One region of the Arthrobacter sp. JDC6 genome, then DNA from elsewhere that is predicted to be linked to it. Evidence: predicted binding sites of a transcription regulator. Region 1 holds the regulator's gene; each other region holds the start of a gene.
What was found. Region 1 encodes HrcA, which represses chaperone genes, less so after heat shock. Its sites were predicted from a motif close to TTNGCACTCGNNNNNNNCGAGTGCNAA; they were not measured.
Positions count from the first base shown of each region.

Region 2: ACV095_RS03120 (Hsp20/alpha crystallin family protein) is a predicted target of HrcA. The motif match lies at 1,960-1,986, and genes of this name have one in related genera.
Region 3: ACV095_RS06420 (FmdB family zinc ribbon protein) is a predicted target of HrcA. The motif match lies at 1,394-1,420, and genes of this name have one in related genera.

Region 1 covers NZ_CM151278.1:2,087,629-2,090,897, forward strand. The annotation lists gene ACV095_RS09750 (DUF3097 domain-containing protein) at 1-811, opposite strand, end outside; gene hrcA (heat-inducible transcriptional repressor HrcA) at 983-1,996, shown strand; gene dnaJ (molecular chaperone DnaJ) at 2,084-3,211, shown strand; gene ACV095_RS09765 (16S rRNA (uracil(1498)-N(3))-methyltransferase) at 3,214-3,269, shown strand, end outside.
Region 2 covers NZ_CM151278.1:674,233-677,501, reverse strand. The annotation lists gene ACV095_RS03135 (glycoside hydrolase family 1 protein) at 1-489, opposite strand, end outside; gene ACV095_RS03130 (hypothetical protein) at 587-964, opposite strand; gene ACV095_RS03125 (J domain-containing protein) at 1,006-1,383, opposite strand; gene ACV095_RS03120 (Hsp20/alpha crystallin family protein) at 1,448-1,873, opposite strand; gene ACV095_RS03115 (MerR family transcriptional regulator) at 2,018-2,335, shown strand; gene ACV095_RS03110 (phosphatase PAP2 family protein) at 2,396-3,193, opposite strand.
Region 3 covers NZ_CM151278.1:1,369,344-1,372,612, forward strand. The annotation lists gene ACV095_RS06410 (AAA family ATPase) at 1-188, shown strand, start outside; gene cpaB (Flp pilus assembly protein CpaB) at 216-959, opposite strand; gene ACV095_RS06420 (FmdB family zinc ribbon protein) at 1,072-1,338, opposite strand; gene ACV095_RS06425 (5-formyltetrahydrofolate cyclo-ligase) at 1,449-2,069, opposite strand; gene galU (UTP--glucose-1-phosphate uridylyltransferase GalU) at 2,177-3,082, shown strand; gene ACV095_RS06435 (GNAT family N-acetyltransferase) at 3,087-3,269, shown strand, end outside.

The DNA.
Region 1 (3,269 bases):
CCAGCAGCGACGCTTCGAGGTCCGCGTACGTGCGCACGGCGCCCAGCAGCTTCTGCCATCCCAGGCCGACATCTTCCTTGGTGGCGTGGGGCCAGCCGAAGGCTTTCAGGATCCCCGTCTTCCAGTCCTGCCCGCGGGGCACGGCCGGCCATTTGTCGATGCCAAGGACAGCGGGCCGGATCGCCTGCCAGACGTCCACGTAGGGGTGACCGACGATCAGGACGTTGCCGGCGGCGCCCGGGGAGGCCATGACGGCATCCGCGATGCGGGACTCCTTGGAGTCAGGAACCAGGTGGTCCACCAGGACGCCGAGACGGCGGCCGGGCCCCGGCCTGAAGTCCGCGACGGCTGCGGCAAGGTCGTCAATGCCGTGCAGGGGCTCGACGACGATGCCCTCCACCCGGAGGTCGTCTCCCCAGACCTTTTCCACCAGTTCGGCGTCGTGCTTGCCTTCCACCCAGATCCGGCTGGCCTTGGCCACCTGGGCGCGTTGGCCGGCGACCCGAACGGACCCCGAGGCCGTCCTGCCCGCCGCGGGACCGGCAGCGGCCGGCCGGGGGGCGGGTGGCATCAGCCGGATCGGCCGGCCCTCCAGGAGGAAGCCGAACCCAAGGCGGAAGGAACGCGATTTTCCCCGGCGGTCCTCCAGCGCCACCACATGCATGCCGCCGGATTTCTCCACCCGGGTCACGGCACCCACCCAGCCTGACTGCACTTCCTCGAGCACCATGCCGCGCTCCACGGGGACCTCCGGCAGTTCCGTCCGTGCGGGAGCGGATATGCCGCGTGGGCCCCAGTTCCGGTAATCCATGGATTTGATCCGCCTAGCGCTAGTGTTCAACTCCGCAATTTCGCCCGGAGCGGTACCAATGCTAACAACGGGCCGAGGCATAATAGACTGTTAGCACTTAGGCATGTCGAGTGCTAACCCTGGGTTGCATCGGGAGGGGCATGCGCCCCGAACCATGGATGGAGGTGGAGAGTGAGCGAGCCACGCAAGCTGGAAGTACTGCGGGCCATCGTGGAGGACTACGTCCACTCCCGCGAGCCGGTTGGGTCCAAGGCCCTGGTGGAGCGGCATCATCTTGGTGTTTCCAGCGCCACCATCCGCAATGACATGGCCGCACTGGAGGACGAGGGGCTGATCACCGCCCCGCACACCAGTGCCGGCCGGATTCCCACGGACAAGGGCTACCGGCTCTTTGTGGACCAAATCTCGGCTGTCAAGCCGCTCTCGGCCGCCGAACGCCGCGCCATCCAGTCCCTGCTCGAAGGCGCGGACGACCTCGACGACGTGCTGGAGAGGACCGTCCGGCTGCTGTCGCAGCTGACCAACCAGGTTGCCGTGGTGCAGTATCCGCACCTGAGCAGGGCACTGGTCCGGCACATCGAATTCGTCCTGCTCGCCCCGCGCAAGGTCCTCGTCGTCCTGATCGCCAACAGCGGCAAGGTGGAGCAGCGGGTGATCGACGTCGGGCAGGACCTTGGCGACGACGCACTGGCTGAACTGCGCACCCGGTTCCTCGGTGCACTGGGCGGAACACCGCTGCGCCAACTGGCCCAGGCGCTGCCCGCCGTCGTCGCCGCCACCCCGCACCCGCAGCGGCAGGCGGCACACGCATTGGCGCTCGGGCTGGAGGGCCTGGCGCAAAACAGCCGGGAGGACCGGATGGTCATGGCCGGCACCGCCAACCTGGCCAGGTCCAACGTCGACTTCCCCCTCAGCATCGGCCCGGTGCTCGAGGCGCTGGAGGAACAGGTGGTGATGCTGCGGCTGTTGAGCGAAATGGCCCAGGACCACCGCGGCGTCGCTGTCAGCATCGGACGGGAGAACCCGTACGACGGCCTTGCCGAGGCCTCCGTGGTGGCCACTGCCTACGGTCCGGACAGCTCGGCGAAAGTAGGCATCCTCGGGCCCACCCGGATGGATTACCCCACCACCATGGCCGCCGTCAGGGCAGTGGCGCGCTACCTTTCCAGGATTTTGGGGCCCTGACTCTTGGCCGCCGGAGCGCGCTTCGGCCGGAAAGCAAGAGCTGGGCCGCCCAACTGAACGCAGTACAACAAGGAAGAGATACGAACTTTGAGCAGCCACTATGACGTCCTTGGAGTCTCACCCGAAGCGACGGGTGAAGAAATCAAAAAGGCCTACCGCAAGCTGGCCCGCACCCTACACCCGGACGTAAACCCCGGTGCGGACGCATCGGAACGGTTCAAGGCAGTAACTCACGCCTACGAGGTGCTTTCGGACCCCCAGAAGCGCCGGATCTACGACACCACCGGCAATGAGAACGGCACCGACAACGGTTTCGGCGGCGCAGGCTACGCGGGCCAGGGCTTCGCGTTCCAGGACATTTTCGACACCTTCTTCGGCGCCGGCGGCACGTCCGGTCCCGCTTCCCGTATCCGCCGCGGCCAGGATGCCCTGATCAGCGTACGGATCGACCTCCGCGACGCCGTATTCGGCGTGAACAAGAAACTCGAAGTGGACACCGCCGTGGTCTGCCCCACCTGTGACGGATCCTGTTGCCGCCCCGGCACCCATCCGGAACGCTGCGACATCTGCGGCGGCAGCGGACAGGTCCAGCGGGCCGTCCGCTCCATCCTCGGCCAGGTCATGACGGCCGCCCCCTGCGGCACCTGCGAAGGTTTCGGCACCGTCATCAAGGATCCCTGCAACGAGTGCAGCGGCCAGGGCCGTATCCGCAGCCGCCGGTCGCTGACCATCAAGGTCCCTGCCGGTGTGGCCACCGGAACCCGGATCCAGCTCTCCGGCCAGGGCGAGGCCGGCCCCGCGGGCGGTCCGGCCGGCGACCTGTACGTGGAGATCCGCGTCAACAATGACGCCACCTACGTGCGGGAGGGCGACGACCTGCACGCCACCCTGCACATCCCCATGACGGCAGCCGCCCTGGGCACGGATGTCAGCCTGGAAACCTTCGACGGCACGCAGGAGATCGACGTCAAGCCCGGTACCCAGTCGGGGGAGATCATCACCCTGCGCGGCCTCGGCGTCACCCACCTGAGGGGCTACGGCCGCGGCGACCTGAAGGTCCACCTCCAGGTGGACACCCCGGCCAAGCTCGACCCCGCGCAGGAGGACCTCCTGCGCCAACTGGCCAAGCTCCGTGGTGAACAGATCACCGAGGGCAAGCTCGCTGCCAGCGGCGGCATGTTCGCCAAGCTCCGGGACCGGCTCGGTAACCTGTAGCGGTGAGCAACCCCGTCTTCTTCACGCCCCCCGGTTCGCTGGCCGGGATGGCGGCCGG
Region 2 (3,269 bases), 1.4 Mb from region 1:
CCTGTCACCGAAGGCATCCGCCACCAGCGCTGCGTACTCCCCCAGCCGGTATGCGGTGTCCCGGTTCATCCAGCCGCCGGCCTCATCCAGTTCCAGGGGCGTATCCCAGTGGTAGATGGTGGCCATGGGCGAAATTCCGTTGGCCAGGAGCTCGTCCAGGAGCCGGTCATAGAACGCCATGCCTGCGCGGTTGGCCGGGCCGGTGCCGCCCGGCTGGATGCGCGGCCAGGAGAAAGAGAACCGGTAGGAGTCAACGCCGAGCTGCTTCAGGAGGGCCACGTCCTGCGGCATCCGGTGGTAGTGGTCCGTGGCCACCACCGGGCTGTGGTCCTCAACGATGGCACCGGGCCGGGCAGCGAACCTGTCCCAGCCCGCCGGTCCCCGCCCATCCTCGTCCAGCGCCCCTTCGATCTGGAATGCTGCGGTTGCGACGCCAAGCGTGAACCCCGGGGGGATGAGCGCTGCGAGGTCCTTGGCGGTGATGTGCATTGGGGTCCAGCCTTTGGTCACGGTAGTTAGGGTACGTCCCAGAATGTCACAGCGGAGGTCGGCTGACGAGCAGTAACTCCGCTCCCTGCGCCGGCAACTACTGGGTGCCGAACAGGAACTCCTTGGCGTGCGCCACTGCCTTGCGGAAGGCATCATTCCGGAGCGTCACCAGGTGTTCCGTGTCGTCGTCGGACGGCTCCAGGTAGCCGGTGTACCCGGGCCGCAGGACCCAGATGTCCCCGCCCGGCGGGAGGTAGAACACGCCGAAGGAACGCTGCTGCCTCTCATCGGCGGTCCATACCGGAACCACCGCCAGCGCAGCACCCGTAGTGGGGTTGATCCACTGTGCCCGCGGCAGAGGCTGTTCGTGCGCCTCCGGGTCCAGGAAGGGCGCGGTTCCCTCGCCCCACCGCTGCTCAAAGCGTTCGAAGAATGCAGGAATGAGGTGTGAATCGTAGCGCCGCCAGTCGCCCATGCAGTTTTCCGCCTCCTTGGATCAATGGCCCAGGGCCTGGATCAGGACCAGGGCCCGCTTTCCCACCGCACCGGGGTGACGCGGATGGGAGGTCCGGACTGCCCGCCACGGCTGCGGACTTTCCGGACCGGAATGATGGTGGGCGCAGCTGCCGCCAGCTTCCTGTCGTAGTCAGCGCGGCGCCCGGGGTCACGCAGCACGTTAAACGCCTGCATGATCCGGAGAAGTTCCTCCCCCTGTGCAGTGTTGCCCTTCTCCGCCGTCGTATCCCCCATGGTCTCCATGCCTTCGTAAGCCCGCCCGCCGTCCATATCCGGATGGTGGGTGCGCATGAGGGCGCGGTAGGCATGCGAGATTTCCTGGCGGCCGGCGTCCCGGCCTACGCCCAGGATGGCGTAGTAGTCGGGGAGATCAGTCATCCTGCCTCCTGTTTCGCCGGCGCCCCGCCCGGAGGGTCAGGGGCGCCGGCACGAAAGCATGGTCCTAGCTGCCGATCTGGTGCTTCTCGCCCTGCTGGGTCTGGATCTCGATCTTGCGCGGCTTGGCCTGCTCGGCAACCGGAATCCGCAGGGTCAGGACACCCTGTTCATAGCTGGCCTTGATGTGCTCGGTGTCCAGGGTGTCACCCAGGATCAACTGGCGGCTGAACACGCCCCGGGGACGCTCAGAGGCCACGAGCTCCACGTTGGGCTGCGTGGGGTCCTTGCGCTCCGCCCGGACGGTCAGGACGTTCCGCTCAACGTTCAGGTCCAGGGAATCCACGTTCACACCGGGAAGGTCGAACGCCACCACGAATTCCCCGTCTTCCTGCCACGCGTCCATGGGCATGGCTGCCGGGCGGGCGGAGGTTCCAAAGACCTGCTGCGTGAGCCGGTCCAGCTCACGGAACGGGTCCGTACGCATCAACATCATTTCCCACTCCTTTAGCTTCCAGGTGCTGGATCTGCAGCTACCCACCATCTCCTTTAATCTATGGTGGTGGATATAGATTTTTTATAGCACTCGTGCAAAACTGAAGCAAGGTACCAGCGGAAGCGATCTTTGGGAGAAAGAATGGCGGATCCTGAAGCAGGTCGGGCTGGCCGCTCCCCCGGTTCACGGGCCCTGTACGCCATCTCGGTGGCGGCGGAGCTCACGGGAACCGGACAGCAGAACATCAGGCTGTACGAAACCAAGGGACTGTTGACGCCCTCGCGGACGGCGGGCGGCACGCGGCAGTACAGCGACGACGATATTGCCGTACTGCTGCGGATCGGCGAACTCCTGCAGGAGGGGTTGAACCTGGCGGGCGTTGCGAAGGTACTGGAGCTGGAGGCAGCCATCGTGAAGCTGCACCGGGCACTCAAGCGGGCAAAATCGCGGCCGCAATAAGTGGGCCAGGAAGCGGCCCAGTAAGCGGGATCCGGTTCCTGGACTGCTCCCGGTAAGTTCCTACTCTCCGGTGGATTCGGCCCTTGACAGCTCTCCGGTGATCGGTTCCCCCGGAATCCTGGCCGTCCGCCACGTGTCAAGCGCGATGACCCCGGAGAGGATGAGCAGCGAGAGCGCGAACGACGCCAACGCATCCGTGGGCCAGTGGTAGCCAAGGTACAACCGGCTGGCGATAGCGAGGATGATGCCGATCCCGGCCCCGATGAAGCCGAACACCGCGGCACGCGGGTTCCGGCGCCGGGAGAAAATCAGGTAGGCGCCCACCAGCAGGAAGTCGCAGGCCCCCAGGACGTGCCCGGACGGGAACGAGAAGGTCTGGTCCGCGCCGAACAGCATCTGGTCCACGGGGGGCCGGGAGCGCTGGACGATGTGCAGGATGATCTGCGAGATGATCACTCCGGTCAGCATCGCGGAGGCGAGCAGGATGGGGCGCCAGGCGTGCTTGGCTGCGAATCCCCAGACAAGGATCACCACCAGCACGATGATGGGCAGCGCGATGGGGCCGAAGATCACCGCCAGGAAGATCATGATGGCAGTGACGGCCGCTGAACGGGTGGTCAGCAGCCAGTCATGCACGGGAGTGTCGGCAACGGAAAGGCCGTCGGCCTGCACCACGCTGACCAGGGTGGCAATGAAGAGTGCCAGCCCCACGACGGCCAGGATGATCGACGCGCGGTACAGGCCCCGCCGGTCGGCAGGGTCCACGTAGCGTTCCTCCACCACGAACTTCTCGTGGAAGGCGTGCCACCTTCCCGCTTTCCGTTCAGAGACTGCGGAACCTGCTGATTTCTGTGCCAATGTGCTGCCCGTCCCTACGCCGCGGAAGATGCGTGCCGTGATGAATGCCTAGGGTGAAGATTATCCCGGCCACGGC
Region 3 (3,269 bases), 720 kb from region 1:
CTGACCGCGGTGCCGCTCCCGCGGATTCCGCAGCGCCGGTGCCTTCTCCGGGGGCGCGGCCGGCAGCGGGGGGCACCGACGAGATCCTCCCGAGCAAGGCGGCGGAAGACGACGCCCGCAGCTGGGGTGACCGGGAGGACGATCACGATACCTGGTTGAAGGAACAGAAACCGCCGCACTGGGGCTGACCCACATCATCCGGGCCACGCTTGAGGTCAGGGCGGCCCGACCAGGACGAAGAACAGCCTGCCCTGGGTGGAGGCGCCGGCCAGGCGCAGTGATTGTTCGGCGGTGGCTGCCACCACGATCAGTCCATCGGTCTCGGTGGTGCCGAGCCATTGACCCCCTTGGCCGCCGTTGTTCGAGGTCCACAGCACCGGGACGGCAGACGCCAGGACCTCAGAGGGACCCTTCTGGTCGAACCCGTTGGCTGATGTCAGCACAATGTTGACCAGCTGGCCGGGGGAGACCAGCTGGATGGATGAGGCATCCGCCATCCGCAGGGGAACCGCGGCCGAACCGGGGGGCGTCCCTGCCAGGAGCCCGGGGCCCAGCAGCTGGGCGTCGGTGAGGAGCTGGCCCTTCCGCAGCGGCGCTGCGAGCTGCTTGCCTGCGGTTGCGGATCCATCCCGGAGGAAGCCGTCGGTCACCATCCCGGGCGGCACCTGGACCTGGGCCAGGTCTGCTGCCGTTACCGTTGTTCCCGCGGGCAGGTCCCGGGCAGCGGACAGCGCCGTGACGGTGGTGAGCGGGGCGGGAGTGAGTTGCTGGACAGCGATTGCTGCAGCTGCGCACAAGAGCAGGGCCGCTACGAGGCGTCGGTTGCGGCTGAGCCAGCCGGCAAACCGCGAGTGCAGGGGACGCCGTCCGGGGCGGCGGGGGATGTTACGGGCACCTGCAGCATGGACATGGCCGGGGAACCGGAGACCGTCGCGGCGACGTCGGAAGAGTACTGGCATGCGCCCACGCTAGGTGACGCCAAAGCGGCACGGGAGCCCGGACGGCGGCTATGTGGACAAAGGCGGCCGGACGCAGGAAGCGTCCGGCCGCCGTCGTAAAGTCCTGGGCTGCTTAGCTGGCGGCAGCTGCTGCCGGCGCCGACGCGGCGGGGGTGGCAGCGGGCGTCGCTGCGGGTGCGGGGGAGACGGAGCTGCCCTTGGAATCGCGGGAATCCGTGCGGTAGAAACCCGAGCCCTTGAAGACGACACCGACGCTGTTGAACTTCTTGCGCAACGTGCCCTCGCATTCCGGGCAGGACGTCAGGCTGCTGTCCGAGAACGACTGGACAATGTCGAAGGCGTGGCCGCAATCCTTGCAGGCGTAAGCATATGTTGGCACTGGTGCTCCTCCTCTTGGGCAAACGAGAGGTCCCGTGCTGCCACCGGGTAAACCGTTAGCAGTCGCAGGGCCTGAGTGCTAATTCTATCACTGTGCCCGAATGGACGGGCTCAGGCGTTGCCCGCCAATGGCCGGTATCCGGACGGGGCCAGGACGGCCGGGACCGGTCGGTCGAACTTCTCGGCCGGTATCCGGCCGGCGGGCAGCAATTCGTCATCGTAGATAACAGCGGCCAGGGGAATTTCCTTCCCTGCCGTAGCCAGGTGCCCCAGGAATTTGTCGTAGTAGCCTCCGCCCTGCCCGATCCTGTTGCCGGCGAGGTCCACTGCGGTGGCCGGAATAAAGAGCACCGCTGCGGCACCGGCCGTTTCCGGCCCGTGACGGTGCCCCGTGGGCTCCAGGATTGGTGCATATTTGCTGCGCTCGAAGCTGGTCTCCGGCGTCCAGAACACCCAGCTCAATTCGCGGCCTTCCTCGCACACCGGAAGCAGTACCTGATAGCCGCTGCGATGCAGGGCGTTGATCAGGGGCAGGGTGGGCGGTTCGTGTCCCACGCCAAGGTACACGCAGGCTATCGAGGCCTGCTTCCCTGTGACCGTCCCCGCCCATGCTTCCCCATGGACGGCCAGGGCCGCGCCGGCAGCTTCGAGCTGCGCCGGCGTCAGCGCTGCCCGCCGCCGGCGGTGGGCGGCCCTGATGCCGTCCTTGACTGCGTTGGTCTCCTGCAGCATGGTGTCCTTCCTGCAATGCCCCGTATTGGGAGGTTCTTCCCGCACCGGCACGGGCTTGCCGCTCCGGTGGTTACTGAAATGCTTGACGCTGACGTTAGATTAGACCGGTGAACACCAGTAACCCCAGAGTCCGCAAAGCCGTCATTCCCGCCGCGGGCCTGGGCACCAGGTTCCTGCCAGCCACCAAGGCGATGCCCAAGGAAATGCTCCCCGTCGTGGACAAGCCTGCCATCCAGTATGTGGTGGAGGAAGCCGTCCACGTGGGCCTCCACGACATCCTGATGATTACGGGCCGCAACAAGCGGGCCCTGGAAGACCACTTCGACCGCGTGCCGTCCCTTGAGTCAACGCTCGAGGACAAAGGGGACACGGAGAAGCTGGCGTCCATCCAGGCGGCCAGCCAGTTGGGTGACATCCACTACGTCCGGCAGGGCGACCCCCACGGCCTGGGCCATGCGGTGCTCCGCGCAAAACAGCACGTGGGTGACGAAGCCTTCGCTGTCCTGCTGGGAGATGACCTGATTGACGCCCGCGACGAACTGCTCAGCACGATGATTGACGTCCAGGCCAAAACCGGTGGGTCCGTCGTCGCCCTGATTGAAGTGGAGCCGTCGGAGATCAGCGCCTACGGCTGTGCGGACATCCAGGACATCGACGGCGAAGACTACGTCCGCGTCAACCGGCTGGTGGAAAAGCCGTCACCCGAGGAAGCGCCCTCCAACCTGGCCCTGATCGGGCGTTATGTCCTGCACCCCGCCGTGTTCGGCGTCCTTGAACACACCGAACCGGGCCGGGGCGGGGAAATCCAGTTGACGGATGCCCTCCAGGAACTTGCCTCCGGTGATGGTGAAGGGCACGGGGTGTACGGGGTCGTGTTCCGGGGCCGGCGCTACGACACCGGCGACAAACTCAGCTACCTCAAGGCCTGCATCCAGCTCGCCATCGACAGCGACGACCTGGGCCCGGGCCTGCGGGAATGGCTGCCAGGTTTCACCTCGGACCTTTCCCGCTAGCGCCATGCGCAGTGGTCCCATCTGGCCGGTCACCCTGGAGTGCGGCGACTTGGTCCTGCGGCCCATCCGGTACCGCGACAAGAATGAATGGATGGAGGTGCGCTCGCGCAACAGTGAGTGGCTGCAGCCGTGGGAGGCCTCCAATCCGGATCCGGGCGGTGGGCTGCCCGATTACCGGCACATGGTC